Linked DNA regions of Desulfosarcina ovata subsp. ovata. The protein of the gene in region 1 interacts with the protein of each later gene in a pairwise test. Links are inferred from orthologs where the notes say so. Each region holds a gene or a part of one and is shown in the gene's direction. Other genes may lie near its edges. The genes, in order: odhB and lpdA.

Region 1 (7,306 bases):
TTTGCAGACTATTTTGCCGGTACTGGCCTGGGGATTGTTGTGGGGACGTTTATTTTCACTTTTTTTATCGGTACCCTCAAAACGGTCTGGGTTTCGGGGAACTGGGCCGCACTGATTTCCCCCAAGGTGTTTTTTTCCATCGGCCTGTTTGTTTTCTCATTTTTCATTCCCGTTATCATCAAAAGCTTCAGAGACCGGCATCCATAAACGGGTGCGCCATGATTCGTGAAACGTGAGACACGTTGTCTCATAAAACAGCCGGCCCGTTGTTCCCGACGTGATGGTTTTTATCTTCAGCCACGGGAAGAAGGCCCTTTTACGGGGCCTTTCTCCTTGACGGTGGTGGCATGGATCTTGATAATAGGGAGCAAGATCCGCATTTTTCCATGGAGATCGCATGGAACAGCAGATTCAATTGAAACGGGATTTTTTTGACGACGCCGACCATTACGACATGCTGGCGGCCACCCGCGCCCTGGACATCCCCATGCTGGTGGTGCACGGTGACCGCGATACGATCATTCCCGTGTCTGAAGCCCACCTGGCCCGGGAGGCCAATCCGGCACGGGTGGAGCTGTTGATTGTCGAGGGTGGCGATCACATGCTTTCCCGTTCCGAGCACCAGCAACAGGTCGGTCGTGTGGTTACCGACTGGTTCTGCCGGCAGGCCGGCGTGCCGGTGACCGGCGCTTCAGCCGGATGATCTTTTAATAGAGAAATAAAATAATAACCCATCATATCAGTGTTTAAGATAATGTTTTTGGCAAGGCCAGAGGGAGGAAGCTGTATCAATTATACCGCGACGACCGATAACGCCGCCGAAAAACATTATCTTGAATGCTATAGCGCTTACAGGAGAGTGCGGAAGATGAATCTGTCCGAAACCCTGAGCGCCGATTTTATCGACGCCCAATACCGCAAATGGAAGTCCGATCCCGCTTCCGTGCCAGAGGACTGGCAGTTTTTCTTCCGGGGATTCGAAATCGCCGCTGCAACACCCGTATCGGCGGGCGATGGGGACCCTGAACAGGCCCTTCGCCAGGCCCACGTCGGAGCCCTGATTCATCGCTACCGGGATATCGGTCATCTGTTGGCCTGCATGGATCCGCTTTCGGCCTGTCCCACATCCCACCCCCTGCTGGATCTCGAAGCCTTCGGGCTGGACGCCGCCGATATGGAGCGGACTTTTGCCGCACCGGACCTGATGGCGTCAGGCGCGGCACCGCTCAAGGCGATCGTCGGCCGTCTGAAGCAGACCTACTGCCACAGCGTCGGGGTCGAATATATGCACCTTCAGGACCCCGATGAGCGGGCCTGGCTGCAGGCACGCATGGAGCCTGGCGGCAACCGGACCGAGCTTTCCCCGGATTCGCGCATCGATCTGCTGCGGCAGATTTCGGCGGCCGCGCTGTTCGAGGCCTTTCTCAATAAAAAATATGTGGGTGTGACCCGGTTCTCGCTGGAGGGCGGCGAATCCCTCATCCCCCTGCTGGACACCCTCTGCCGGCGGGCCCACGACGCCGGCTGCCGGGAACTGATTCTCGGCATGGCCCACCGGGGGCGCCTCAATGTGCTGCGCAACATCCTGGCCAAACCGGCCGAGGAGATCTTCTCGGAATTCGAAAGCTGCTACGATCCCCAGGACCTGGTGGGATCGGGAGATGTCAAATACCATAACGGCTACCTCTCCCAGCGGGACATGGGCGGCGGGGATCCGTTGACCCTTTACATGGTGAGCAATCCCAGCCATCTGGAAGCGGTCGATCCGGTGGTCGAGGGCATGGTCCGGGCCCGGCAGGACAGGCTTCCCGAGCGGCCGGAGCAGATGGTGATGCCGGTGCTGCTGCACGGTGACGCGGCCTTTGCCGGTCAGGGGGTGGTGGCGGAAACCCTGAATATGTCGCAGCTCAAGGGCTACCGTACGGGGGGCACCATCCATGTGATCGTCAACAACCAGATCGGCTACACCACCCTTCCCGAAGACGCCCGGTCCACCCGCTATTCCACCGATGTGGCCAAGGGCTTGATGGTGCCCATTTTCCATGTCCACGGCGAGGATCCCGAAGCCGTGGTGCACGTGGCCCGCCTGGCCGCCGATTATCGCTACCGCTTCGGCAAGGATGTGGTCATCGATCTGGTCTGCTACCGCCGGTACGGTCACAACGAGGGCGACGAACCCTATTTCACCCAGCCGACCATGTACCAGCGCATCCGGGAACGGCCACCGCTCAATCGGGTGTACGCTGAACAACTGATGGCCGAGAAGATCGTCTCCAGGGAAACCGTCGAGAAATTTGAAGCGGCCATCAATGAGGGGCTTGACGCCGCCTACGAGGAGATCCATGGGTCCACCTGCCTTTTTCCGGAACCGCGCTTTTTCCCGGAATGGGACGGGGTCGGCGGGACCTTCAGTTTTAATTCGGTGAAAACGGCGGTTGCCAAAAAGACGTTGACCGACCTGGCCCAGCGCCTGGCCGATATGCCGGACGGCTTTACCGTTCATCCACGGCTGAAACGCGTGCTGGATCAGCGCCTGGAGGCGGTCACGGCCCGTGAGGGGATCGACTGGGCCGGTGCCGAGGCCCTGGCGTTTGCCTCCCTGCTGGCCGAGGGCCACCCCGTGCGGCTCAGTGGTCAGGATGTGGGCCGGGGCACCTTCAGCCAGCGTCATAGTGTGCTCTGGGATTACCAGACCGGTGAGCCGCATATTCCGTTGAATCGACTGATGCCGGATCAGGCGCCGTTTGCCGTTTACAACAGCCTTCTGGCCGAAGCCGGCGTACTGGGGTTCGAATACGGTTATGCAGTGACCCGGCCCGATGTGCTGACCCTGTGGGAAGCCCAGTTCGGCGATTTTGCCAACAACGCCCAGTGCGTTATCGATTTGTTCATCGCCAGCGGACAGGCCAAGTGGCAGCAGCTCTGCGGGCTGACCCTGCTTTTGCCCCACGGCTGGGAAGGATTGGGGCCCGAACATTCCAGCGCCCGGATGGAGCGCTTCCTCCAGCTGTGCGCAGGCGACAACATGCAGGTGGCCAATCTGACCACACCGGCCCAGTACTTCCACCTGCTGCGCCGCCAGATCAACGCCCCGTTTCGTAAACCCCTGGTGATCATGACGCCCAAAAGCCTGCTTCGCCACCCCATGGCGATCTCTTCTCTCAAGTCGCTGACCGACGAAGCCTTTGCGCCGGTGATCGATGATGCCGGGGCCGGCGCCTCGATCAAAAAGGTAGTCTTTTGCAGCGGCAAGCTTTACTATCAACTGATCGCCCGGCGCCAGCAGATCAAAGCCAACGATACGGCCATCGTACGGGTGGAGCTGTTGCATCCCTTTCCGGAAAAAGCGCTCAAGGCGGTAATCGGCCGGTACAAAAAAGCCTCGGTGTGGATCTGGGCCCAGGAGGAACCGGAAAACATGGGCGCCTGGCAGTATATCCGGCCCCGGCTGGGCGAGATGCTGAAAAAGACACTTGCCTATGTGGGCCGCAACGCGTCGGCCAGCCCGGCCACCGGGTTCCCCAAGATTTACAAAATGGAACAGGATGGCATTATGGATCAGGCCATCGGCCTCCACGGCCAGTCGGGTGAGGTCGCCGGGTAATCCATCCAAACATTAAATTTTTCCAAGGAGCGTCCATGTCCATCGAAATCAAGATACCCAGTGTTGGCGAATCGGTTCAGGAAGCCGTCCTGGCCGAATGGTTCAAGCAGGATGGCGACACGGTCCGCAAGGACGACCCCCTGTTCGTCATCGAGACGGATAAGGTCACCCTGGAAGTGGTGGCCGAAGCCGACGGGGTCCTTACCATTACCGTTCCGGCCGGTGAAACGGTCGCCATTGGCGCAGTGGTCGGATCGATCGAGCCTGGGGGGGCTGCCGCAGCCGCTCCGCAACCGACGGCGGCGAAAGAACCGGTGACCCCGCCGGAAAAGGAATCGGCGGCTCCTCAATCCGTCGCGCCGACACCGGCGGTACCGGCAGCGGCGGGCTCACCCGTCATTCCGCAGGGCATGGCCCTGGCCCCCTCGGTCCGCCGCCTGATTGCCGAGAAGAACCTCGATATTTCCAAGATACAGGGCACCGGTCCCGGCGGGCGCATCAGCAAGGGTGACATCCTGCTGCATCTGGAAAAAGCCCCTGCGGGTATCCCCGACGTCCCGTCGGCACCGGCTGTCCAGGCCGCTGACGATCCGGCCGCTTTCGAAACGCGCAAGCCCATGTCGCCCATCCGCAAGCGCATCGCCGAGCGCCTGCTGGAATCCAAGCAGAACACGGCCATGCTGACCACCTTCAACGAGATCGACATGTCACGGGCCATGCAGATCCGTTCGCTGTACAAGGATGCCTTCCAGAAACGCCACAGCGTCGCCCTGGGTTTCATGTCCTTCTTCGTCAAGGCGTGTGTGCAGGCGCTCAAGGAGGTCCCCGAGATCAACGCCTTCATCGATGGCGGCGACATTATCTATCACAACTACCAGCATATCGGCGTGGCCGTGGGTACCGAGCGCGGACTGGTGGTGCCGGTGATCCGCCATGCCGAACGCATGAGTTACGCCCAGGTGGAGCAGGCGATTGTGGATTACGTTACCAAAATCAAGGATAACCGGCTGGAACTGGCCGACCTGGAGGGGGGCACCTTTACGGTGAGCAATGGCGGTGTTTACGGCAGCCTGCTCTCCACGCCCATCCTCAACATGCCCCAGAGCGGTATCCTGGGCATGCACAAAATCGAGAAACGGCCGGTGGTGATCGACGACGCGATCGTCATCCGGCCCATGATGTACGTGGCGCTCAGCTACGACCACCGTGTCGTGGACGGCAAGGGCGCGGTGACCTTCCTGAAGCGGGTCAAGGAGTTTGTTGAGAATCCGGAACGCATGGCATTGGAGGTGTAAAGATGGCACAAGAGACACGGTTCGACCTGGTGATCATCGGTTCCGGTCCCGGCGGGTACGTGGCCGCCGTGCGTGCGGCCCAGCTTGGCATGAAGACCGCCGTGGTCGAAAAATCCTCACGGCTCGGCGGAGTTTGCCTCAATGTGGGCTGTATTCCCAGCAAGGCCCTCTTGGACGCTTCCGAGTACTACCACCTGGCAAAGGAACGGTTTGCCGAATACGGCATCAAGACCGGCAAGGTCGGTCTGGATCTGGCCACCATGCTGGCCCGCAAGGACAAGGTGGTGGAAGATCTCACCGAAAACGTGCGCAAACTGATGGAGGGCAACCATATCGAGGTGATCCATGGTTTGGCGACGCTGACGGCACCAGGGACGGTGGACGTGGACACGGGCAAAAAGAAAAAACTTACCCTGTCCGCCGGTAACATTTTGCTGGCTACCGGTTCGGAGCCGCTCGAAGTCAAGGGACTCACGTTTGATGGTGAGTATATTGTCAGTTCCACCGAGGCGCTCTCCTTCGATAGCGTGCCCGGCCGGTTGGGCATTGTCGGCGGGGGGTATATTGGCCTGGAGCTGGGCTCGGTCTGGAACCGTTTGGGATCCATGGTCACCGTTATCGAGATGCTGCCCAAGATTGCCGCCAATCTGGACGGCCAGGTGGGGCGTACCCTGGACCGGATTCTCAAGCGCCAGGGCATGCAGTTCAAGCTGGATACCCGGGTGGTCGAGGCCACGGTGTCGGGCAAGGCGGTCAAGGCCGTGCTGGCCACCGGCGACAAGACAGAGACGATGACTTTCGACCGGTTGCTGGTTTCGGTGGGCCGTCGCCCCTTGACCCGGGGGCTTGGGCTTGAGGCCTTGGCGGTCGAGACTGACGAACGCACCGGTCAGATTGTGGTGGATCAGGAATATCGCACCAGCGTCAAGGGCATTTACGCCATCGGCGATTTGGTGCCCGGTCCCATGCTGGCCCACAAGGCGTCTGCCGAGGGGACTGCTGCCGTGGAGTGCATGGCCGGGCGTGCCGGTGAGGTGAACTACGATACCATCCCGGCGGTGGTCTACACCTGGCCCGAGGTGGCCAGTGTCGGGCTGACCGAGGAGCAGGTCCGCGAACGGGAGATCCCTTACTGCGTGGGCAGTTTCCCCTTCTCCGGGGCGGGGCGGGCCCGCTGCATGGGCGAGACCGATGGATTTGTCAAACTGATTTCCCACGGCAAGACCGACCGCATCCTGGGGGTTCACATCATCGGCCCGCGGGCGGCGGACATGATTGCCGAGTGTGTGCTGGCCTTGGAATTCGGTGCCAGCAGCGAGGATATTTCACGCACCATCCATGGCCATCCCACCTTTTCCGAGGCCTTGCAGGAGGCGGCCATGCATGTCCGCCAGTGTTCCATCTATGCCTCCTGAGTTTGAAGATGGATCGGTTTGCCAGCGCAGCTCAAAAGGCTGTTTGACAAACTCATCAAAATCTGAGCTTATAACGCGGCCGTCATCTATTGATTCTCTGTTATTCGATCTTAAATTCTCAGCCAACACCCAGATGCCCCAGGTACATTGCCTCTACCTGAACGATGTAACCTTTTGCCAGGATGGTCCAATGGACGAAAAAGACCTTGACTATTTTCGGAATCTTCTGCAAGCGGAACTGGATACGCTGCTTGACAAGGCGGGTGTCGCCGTTGGGGAACTGTTGGGAACGGCATATACTTCCGAGGCCGATCCCCTGGATCGGGCCTCGGAGGACCTGGCGCGCAACAATCAGTTGCGTATGCGCGAGCGCGAGAGCCGCTTGATTGCAAAAATCAGAAAGTGTCTTCAGGCGATCGAGGAGGGAACTTACGGGATTTGCGAAACCTGCGAAGAGCCCATCAGTATCGCCCGCCTCAAGGCCAGGCCGGTCACCAGCTACTGCATTGCCTGCAAAACCAGACAAGAGGCGATGGAACGGGTTACCGGAACCTGATCCTGCCGTGCCTTTTGATGCCCTTCCTGATTCAGCGCTGATGGCCGAAAGCTGTATTTGAAGCTGATCGGTTGTCTCCCGGCCCCCTTCAAGTAAAATGTTTGCGATGTTGCCTGTAACTGGCAGTGAACTTCTTTTTTAAGATATCGAGCTGGTTTCCGCCTGATCCTGTCGGATGGGCATACTGCTTTTCGATTCCATTGATGAACGAGGGCGCCTATGATAACCAGCACCATCTGCAAAAAATGTGCGGCATGTTGTAAACGCTTCCCTTATATTCAGTTGTCGGAGAACGATATCCGGGCGATTGAACAGGAGACGGCACTGCCCTTGGAGGTATTTACCCATCCTCAGGATGCCGCCGCTGGAATCTATTTTCTACAATTCAAGGAAAATGGGGATTGCTTTTTCTTATCCGAGGAAAACGGTCATTATT
Region 2 (7,302 bases), 200 kb from region 1 along the record:
GCCCGTTTTCCGTCCGCCGGCAAAATCTCTTTACGGCGAATTCCTCAAGGGCTCCGACCGGCGCGAGGTGGCCACCACCATGGTCATGGTGACCCTGCTGAACAAACTGCTGGCCGACAGGAAAATCGGGCGCTATATTGTTCCCATCGTTCCCGACGAAGCACGTACTTTCGGCATGGAGAGCCTGTTCCGCAAAATCGGCATCTACTCCCATATGGGGCAGAACTACGAGCCGGTGGACCGCGGCAGCCTGCTCTACTACCGGGAGGCTACCGATGGCCAGATCCTCGAGGAGGGCATTACCGAGGCCGGATCCATGGCTTCGTTCATCGCCGCCGGCACGGCTTACTCCACCTTTGACATCAACATGGTGCCGTTTTTCTTCTTTTACTCCATGTTCGGTTTTCAGCGCATCGGCGACATGATCTGGGCCGCCGGCGACGTTCAGGCACGCGGTTTCCTGCTCGGCGCCACGGCCGGCCGCACCACGCTGGCCGGCGAAGGGCTGCAGCATCAGGACGGCCACAGTCACGTCCTGGCCCTGCCCAATCCATCGCTTCTGGCTTACGATCCCGCTTTCGCCTTTGAAATCGCCGTCATCGTACGCGAAGGACTGCGCCGCATGCTGGAGGCGGGGGAAAACCTGGTCTACTACCTGACCATCGGCAACGAATTTTACGCCATGCCGGCCATGCCCAAAGACGCGGAAGCGGGGATTCTGGGCGGCATCTACCGGTTCCAGGCCCCGGGAATTCCCAAAGCCAAAGCCAGCGCCCACCTTCTGGGCAGCGGCGCCATCCTCAATGAATGCCTCAAGGCCGCCGAACGGCTGGAGTCCGAATACGGTGTGGCCACCACGGTCTGGAGCGTCACCAGCTATAAGAACCTTTACTGGGACGCCCAGGACACCGATCGCTGGAACCGGCTCCATCCGGGAAAACCGCCGCGGCGATCGTTCCTGCAAAGGCAGACCGACGGTGCCGCGGGAGTGTTTGTGGCGGCCAGCGATTACCTCAAGGTGCTGCCCGAAAGCATTGCCCGCCACCTCCCCGGCCCGCTGATCAGCCTGGGAACCGACGGATACGGCCGCAGCGATACGCGTGAGGCATTGCGGGATTTTTTCGAGGTGGATGCCCGGCATATCGCCTTTGCCGCGCTGGCCGGCCTGGCCCGTGAGAAAAAAATACCCATGGCCACGGTCAACAAGGCCCGTCGGTCGCTGGAGATCGATCCCGATCGGTCCAACCCCTTGTTTGTCTAAGGCTGGCGGAAAGAAATAATTCCCCCAGATCGCACCGGATTTGGGGTCGTCTACAAGGCGCCGCCACCGGTGCATATCGGGAATATGTGCCGGTGGCGGTAACGCGGTAGACGGGCACAAAGACAAGCAGGATGGTGGAATTATTTCTTTCCGCCAGCCTAATGGAAGGAGAATCCATGACAGAAGCCATCAAGGTTCCGGAAATTGGAGAAAACGTTGAAGCGGGTGTGGTTGTGGCCGTCCATATCAAGGAAGGGGATACCATCGCGGTGGACGATACGGTGATCGAATTGGAGACCGACAAGGCACTGGTCGAAATTCCATCGCCCTTTGCCGGTCGGATTACCGAGGTACTGGCCCGTCCGGGTGCCCAGATGAAAGTGGGCGATGTGATTGCCCGGCTGGAAACCGAAACGGCCCCCCTGCAAACCGAAAACGAAGCGGCCGACGGTTCGCCCGCCGATACCGGCGAGGTTACCGAGGCGACCGAACCCGGAACCGTGGCACCAACCAAACCCGCCGCCGCGGCAGTGGTGCCCGAGGCTCCCGCCACGGATCGTTCTCCCGTGCCTGCCGCGCCGTCGACCCGGCGCATCGCCCGGGAACTGGGTGTCGATATTTACACGGTCCAGGGCAGCGGTCCGGGCGGGCGAATCAGCGAAGCGGACGTAAAGGCGCATGTTCGTCGGCGCATGCCGGAACCGGCCGGCCATGAAGGAACGGTGCCTTCGGCCGACACGGCCCCCCACCCCGACTTCAGCCAATGGGGGCCGGTCGAGGTCAAGGAGATGGAAACCGTCCGGCGGCTGACCGCCCAGAGCACAACCACCGGCTGGAGTACCATTCCCCATGTCACCCAGTTCGATGAAGCCGACATCAGCGGCGTGATGGCCTTTATCGAAAAAAATGCTGCGCGGGCGGAGCAGGCCGGGGCACGGCTGACCCTGACGGCGATCCTCACCCGGGTCGCTGCCGAAGCCCTGAAGCGCTTTCCCCGCTTCAATGCCAGCATTGACGTTGCCAGCAACTGGATCATCCTGAAAAAATATATCCACATCGGCATCGCGGCCGAAACCCCGCGAGGGCTTCTCATTCCGGTGGTCCGGGATGCCGACCGCAAAAGCATTCTCGAACTGGCCGGTGCGATCGGTGACCTGACGTCACGGGCACGCAGCAAAAAAATCAAACCCGATGAAATGCAGGGCGGGACCTTTACCATTTCCAACCAAGGTGGTATCGGAGGGGTTGGCTTTACGCCGCTGGTGCTGTGGCCCCAGGTGGCCGTTCTGGGCGTGAGCCGTTCCTCGGTCAGGCCGGTTTATATAAAGGATCGGTTCGAGCCGCGAACCATTTTACCGCTCTCCCTCTCCTACGATCACCGCATGCTCGATGGTGCCGACGCGGCACGCTTTCTGCGGTGGATCTGTGAAGGCCTGGAGCAACCGTTAGCCCTGTTTTTCGAATAATCGGCGTGGATTGCCCGCGTCGCAAAGTGAAGAAAGCGAGTATGCTGCATGACTGACAATCAAACCCACGTGGCGGTGATCGGTGCCGGGCCAGGCGGATACGCGGCCGCGTTTCTGGCGGCCGATCTGGGCATGGATGTAACCCTCATCGATCCGGCGGAAAACCCCGGTGGCGTCTGCCTGTACCGGGGTTGCATTCCATCCAAGGCCCTGCTGCACGTCTCCCGGTTGATCAACGAGGCTGCCGATGCCGATGCCTGGGGGGTTTCATTCGGCAAGCCCAAAATCAATATCGATAAACTGCGCCAGTGGAAGACCGATGTGGTTGCCGGGCTGACCGGCGGCCTGGGACGCCTGGTGGCCCAGCGCAAAATCACCTATGTGCGTGCCACGGCGGCGTTTTCCGACGCCCGGACCCTGCAATTGACCGAGGCGGACGGCAAGACCCGCACGCTGGGGTTCCAGTATGCCATCCTGGCCACAGGCTCCCGGGCCTCGGGGCTGCCCATGTTTCCAGCAGATGACGATCGCATCTGGAACTCGAAAAATGCCCTCGACCTGGAAACGATTCCCAAAAGCCTGCTCGTGGTGGGCGGTGGTTATATCGGGCTGGAACTGGGCAGCGTATACGCCTCCCTGGGGACCGAGGTGACCGTGGTGGAGATGCTGCCGCATCTTTTGGCCGGGGCGGACCGGGACTTGGTGCGTTTTCTGCAGAAAGGACTGACCGAACGGTTCAAGGCCATCCGGCTGAACACCACCGTGGAGGCGGTCAAATTCCAGAAAAACGGAATCAAGGTCACCTTTGGCGGCGATGCCGAAAAGCCGGTCAGTCAGCTTTTCCAGCGGGTTCTGGTGGCCGTGGGCCGCCGGCCCCACACGGCCGGCCTGGGACTCGAGAACGCCGGGGTGGCGGTGGACGACAACGGATTCGTGCGCATCAACGGCCAGTGCCGCACATCCGCGAATGCCGTTTTTGCCATTGGCGATGTGGCCGGACAGCCCATGCTGGCCCACAAGGCCTCCTATGAAGCGCGCATTGCCGTGGAGACCATCGCCGGGAAGAACGTGATTTTCGATCCGGTGGCCATACCGGCGGTGGTGTTTACCGACCCGGAAGTGGCCTGGGCCGGGCTAACCGAAAGTGACGCCAAGAAAAAAGGCCTCACGGTGGCAGTGACCCGCTTTCCCTGGGCCGCATCCGGCCGCGCGACCACCCTGGGCCGCAGTGACGGGATAACCAAGCTGGTGATCGACCCCGAGACGGAACAGCTGCTGGGGGTCGGAATCGTAGGACCCGGTGCCGGCGAGATGATCGCCGAGGCGACCCTGGCCCTGGAGATGGGCGCCAACGCCACCGATGTGGGGCTGACCATCCATCCCCATCCGACCCTGTCGGAAACATTCAAGGAAGCCGCCGAGATTTTCCACGGCACGGCCACGCACTACTACCGGCCCAAGAAAAAGAAGAAATAAAACAGCTTACAACCATTTCTTGCGCTTGAAGAACAACAGCATGGCGACGACCACGGCGATGATGACCAGCCAAACGGTCAGGTACCCCCAGCGCCAGCCAAGCTCGGGCATGTGCGAGAAATTCATTCCATAGACGCCGGCGATGAAGGAGATCGGGATGAAGATGGTGGCAATGATGGTCAGCACCTTCATCACCTCGTTCATGCGGTTGCTGATGGTCGACAGGTAGAGATCCTGCAAGCTTGACAAGGTATCCCGGAACGACTCGATGGTATCGATCGCCTGGATCGTGTGATCGTAAACATCGCGCAGGAACATGCCCGTGGTTTCACCGATGAACGGGTTGTCTCCCTTGAGCAGGTGGGCAACCACTTCCCGCAGTGGCCAGACCTGTTTCCTCAGGTAGATCAGCTCCCGGCGGATGTCGTGAATCTCTTCCCGCATGCCGGCATCGGCATCTTCGTCAATGCTTTCTTCGAGGGCTTCCAGCCGCTCCCCCAGTTTTTCCAGAATCACATAGTAATGATCCACGATGGCGTCGAGGAGCGCATAGGCCAGGTAGTCGCACCCGGCGGTCCGGATTCGCCCTTTTCCCTTCCGGATCCGCTCCCGGACCGGTTCGAAAACATCACCGGCCGCCTCCTGAAAGGACAACAGGACGTTTTCTCCCAGAATCAGGCTGATCTGTTCGGCTGTAATGAGACAATCCGTGGCATCGTAGCGGACCATTTTGAGCACGACAAACAGATATTCGTCGAAAGCTTCGTCCTTGGGCCGCATAGTGGTGTTGAGAATATCCTCAAGGGTCAACGGGTGGATGTGAAACAGGCGACCGATCTGCTCGATGAGGGTAACATCGTGAATGCCGTCGATGTTGATCCAGGTGGTGGCACCGGGCTTGAGCCGGGGCAATGCCGTTTCGATACCATCAAGGGATTGCTCGATCAACTCCGCCCCCGCATAGTGCATCATGGAGAGATGGACACGATCCGTCTTTTTCTCGCCCACATGAATTAATGTGCCGGGAGCGCTTCCGGCCGTTTTCGTCGATTTTCTGGTCAATCGGGACATGGAACCTCACAAATAGAAAACGTCTGTTTGTTGGCGGTTGATTTTTCGGCCGGTTCTGTTAAAAACACCTGCATGGATGCCGACAATCATACCGGTCCTCACCGTTTCAGCATGCCGGCCTGGATCAGCTGCGCGCCCTACGAGCAGCTCCTGGGCATGGAAATTCTCAGTGCTGAAGCCGGTGAGGCGATCCTGCAGATGCCTTTTCTCAAAATCCTGGCCCAGGGGGCCGGGCTGATGCACGGCGGCGCCTTGGTCAGCCTGGCCGATACCGCCGTGGTCATGGCCATCAAAAGCGTGGTGGCGCCGGGCACCCATTTTGCCACCATCGCCATGGAAAACCGCTTTCTGCGTCCGGTCAAAAAGGGCATCGTACAGGCCCGGGCCCACGTTTCCGAACGCAAGGATACCATCCTCAAAGGGCAATGCGAAATTCAGGACGAAGCCGGCCGTACGGTGATGACCTTCGCCAGCGTCTTCAAAATCGCCAAAGATGCCGTCGTCCGCGATGTCCGCTTCGGTGATGCACCGACGCAGAACGAAGCGCACCGGCAAGGCTGACCGCCTTCACCCGCCCGGTCTCTCCGGACAGCGCTTTTCAATGACCTTGATGGTGGACTTACGTATACCGCATCCCTGACCCGGCGCAAGTCATGATTGCCCCTGGCCCATCATCCCCCTTTTTTACAATCTGTCAGGAATATTGCCATGGCAGATCGGAAGACATCTAAAAAATATATATAAATTCAATATGTTCAAAATGGTATCGATCTTGCTTTTGAATATGGCAAGCAACGGTTTGTCGTCGATTCTGACGCGCCCGGAATCACCACCGCCCTATCCACCATCAAACCGACGGAAAGGAGCCCCTCATGACGCAGTCACCTTGTCGAAACTGCCCCAACCGGGACAAGGATAAAAACATATGTGCCGCTTCCTGCCCATTGCTGAACCGCGTCCAGTGTTTCCAGGCGGCCAGCATGGCCCCCCCCCTGTTCTCGGCAGTGGATATTGCCGACGAGGGTCGTTACGGCATTTCGACTGTCTTTGAGGGCCGCACGACGCAGCGCAACCACCTACCCTATTAACCACGCATGGTTTCTTGCGGACCGTTTTGCAAGCGGTCCGCAATCCGTTCCGGCAACTGTCAAGGCTTAGTCAGATCCCCCGGCCGCTGGTCTTTCCAGGGCCTGGCCCGTTCATAGGCCCGGGACGCCTGCAGGACCCGGTCGTCCTGATGACGCGGCCCGACGATCTGCAGGCCTACGGGCAGCCCCGTGGGCGTCAGGCCGGCCGGCACCGTCGCGGCCGGATGGCCGGAAAGGTTAAAGGGATAGGTAAACGCCACCGCCCCCAGAAGCGGGATGGGGTGCCCGTCGATCTCAGCCGGTGGCGGCCCGCCGGCGTCAAAGGCCTCGGTGGGCATGGTCGGGGTAAGCAGCAGATCGAATGACTCGAACAGCGTTTCCAACCGGCGGTTCAGCTCCGCCCGCAGACGCTGCATGATGGTCAGTTCGGCCACGGTCAGATGCCGGGTGCGGTCAACCGCCGCCAGCAGGGTCCGTCCAATCGTCTCACGATCCTCCTCTGAAAGGTCGCCAAGCTGGGCGTAAATATCCGTGGCGATCAGGGTCGACCACGCCTCGCCCACATCCGGCAGGCTTCCGGCCCACCTCTCCACGGTATGCCCCATCCCTTTGAACGCATCCACGGCCTGCTCGACGTTGGCCATCACCTCACGCTGAACCCGGGCATAACCAAGATCGGGACTGAAGGCGATGCGCAGCCGCTTCGGCAGATCGTCGATGGTGGCCAGGTAGGACGCGGTGGGGTCCGGCAGGGCATACGGATCGGCCGGATGCACGCCGGCCGTGCAGTCCAGGTACAGGGCCGCATCCCGCACCGTGCGGGTCAGGGGACCGGCCACGGTCATGGCGCTGCCGCTGACCACCGGAGACGGCCCCAGTGGAATCCGTCCGAATGACGGTTTGATCCCGAAACACCCGCAGTAGGATGCGGGAATGCGAA

The links.
Region 2: the proteins of odhB (region 1) and lpdA interact in binary tests that used the Escherichia coli proteins (3 or more experiments, as listed by UniProt). The link is inferred for Desulfosarcina ovata subsp. ovata from one-to-one orthologs.

What each region holds. Positions count from the first base shown.
Region 1 is NZ_AP021879.1:4,666,195-4,673,500, forward strand. What follows is about bases 2,785-5,769. They hold odhB (2-oxoglutarate dehydrogenase complex dihydrolipoyllysine-residue succinyltransferase), read left to right. Parts: upstream 2,785-3,639; coding sequence 3,640-4,899; downstream 4,900-5,769. Other genes in these bases: GN112_RS20670 (2-oxoglutarate dehydrogenase E1 component), read left to right, coding at 2,785-3,604; lpdA (dihydrolipoyl dehydrogenase), read left to right, coding at 4,902-5,769. Outside these bases: GN112_RS20660 (TVP38/TMEM64 family protein), read left to right, coding at 1-207; GN112_RS20665 (prolyl oligopeptidase family serine peptidase), read left to right, coding at 398-703; more of GN112_RS20670, read left to right, coding at 869-2,784; more of lpdA, read left to right, coding at 5,770-6,314; GN112_RS20685 (TraR/DksA family transcriptional regulator), read left to right, coding at 6,505-6,870; GN112_RS35330 (YkgJ family cysteine cluster protein), read left to right, coding at 7,090-7,306. UniProt on the Escherichia coli protein: E2 component of the 2-oxoglutarate dehydrogenase (OGDH) complex which catalyzes the second step in the conversion of 2-oxoglutarate to succinyl-CoA and CO(2).
Region 2 is NZ_AP021879.1:4,868,325-4,875,626, forward strand. The notes cover bases 2,009-4,989. They hold lpdA (dihydrolipoyl dehydrogenase), read left to right. Parts: upstream 2,009-2,775; coding sequence 2,776-4,203; downstream 4,204-4,989. Other genes in these bases: GN112_RS21465 (2-oxo acid dehydrogenase subunit E2), read left to right, coding at 2,009-2,727; corA (magnesium/cobalt transporter CorA), read right to left, coding at 4,210-4,989. Outside these bases: aceE (pyruvate dehydrogenase (acetyl-transferring), homodimeric type), read left to right, coding at 1-1,261; more of GN112_RS21465, read left to right, coding at 1,438-2,008; more of corA, read right to left, coding at 4,990-5,274; GN112_RS21480 (PaaI family thioesterase), read left to right, coding at 5,302-5,835; GN112_RS21485 (hypothetical protein), read left to right, coding at 6,147-6,362; GN112_RS21490 (amidase), read right to left, coding at 6,422-7,302. UniProt on the Escherichia coli protein: Lipoamide dehydrogenase is a component of the glycine cleavage system as well as of the alpha-ketoacid dehydrogenase complexes.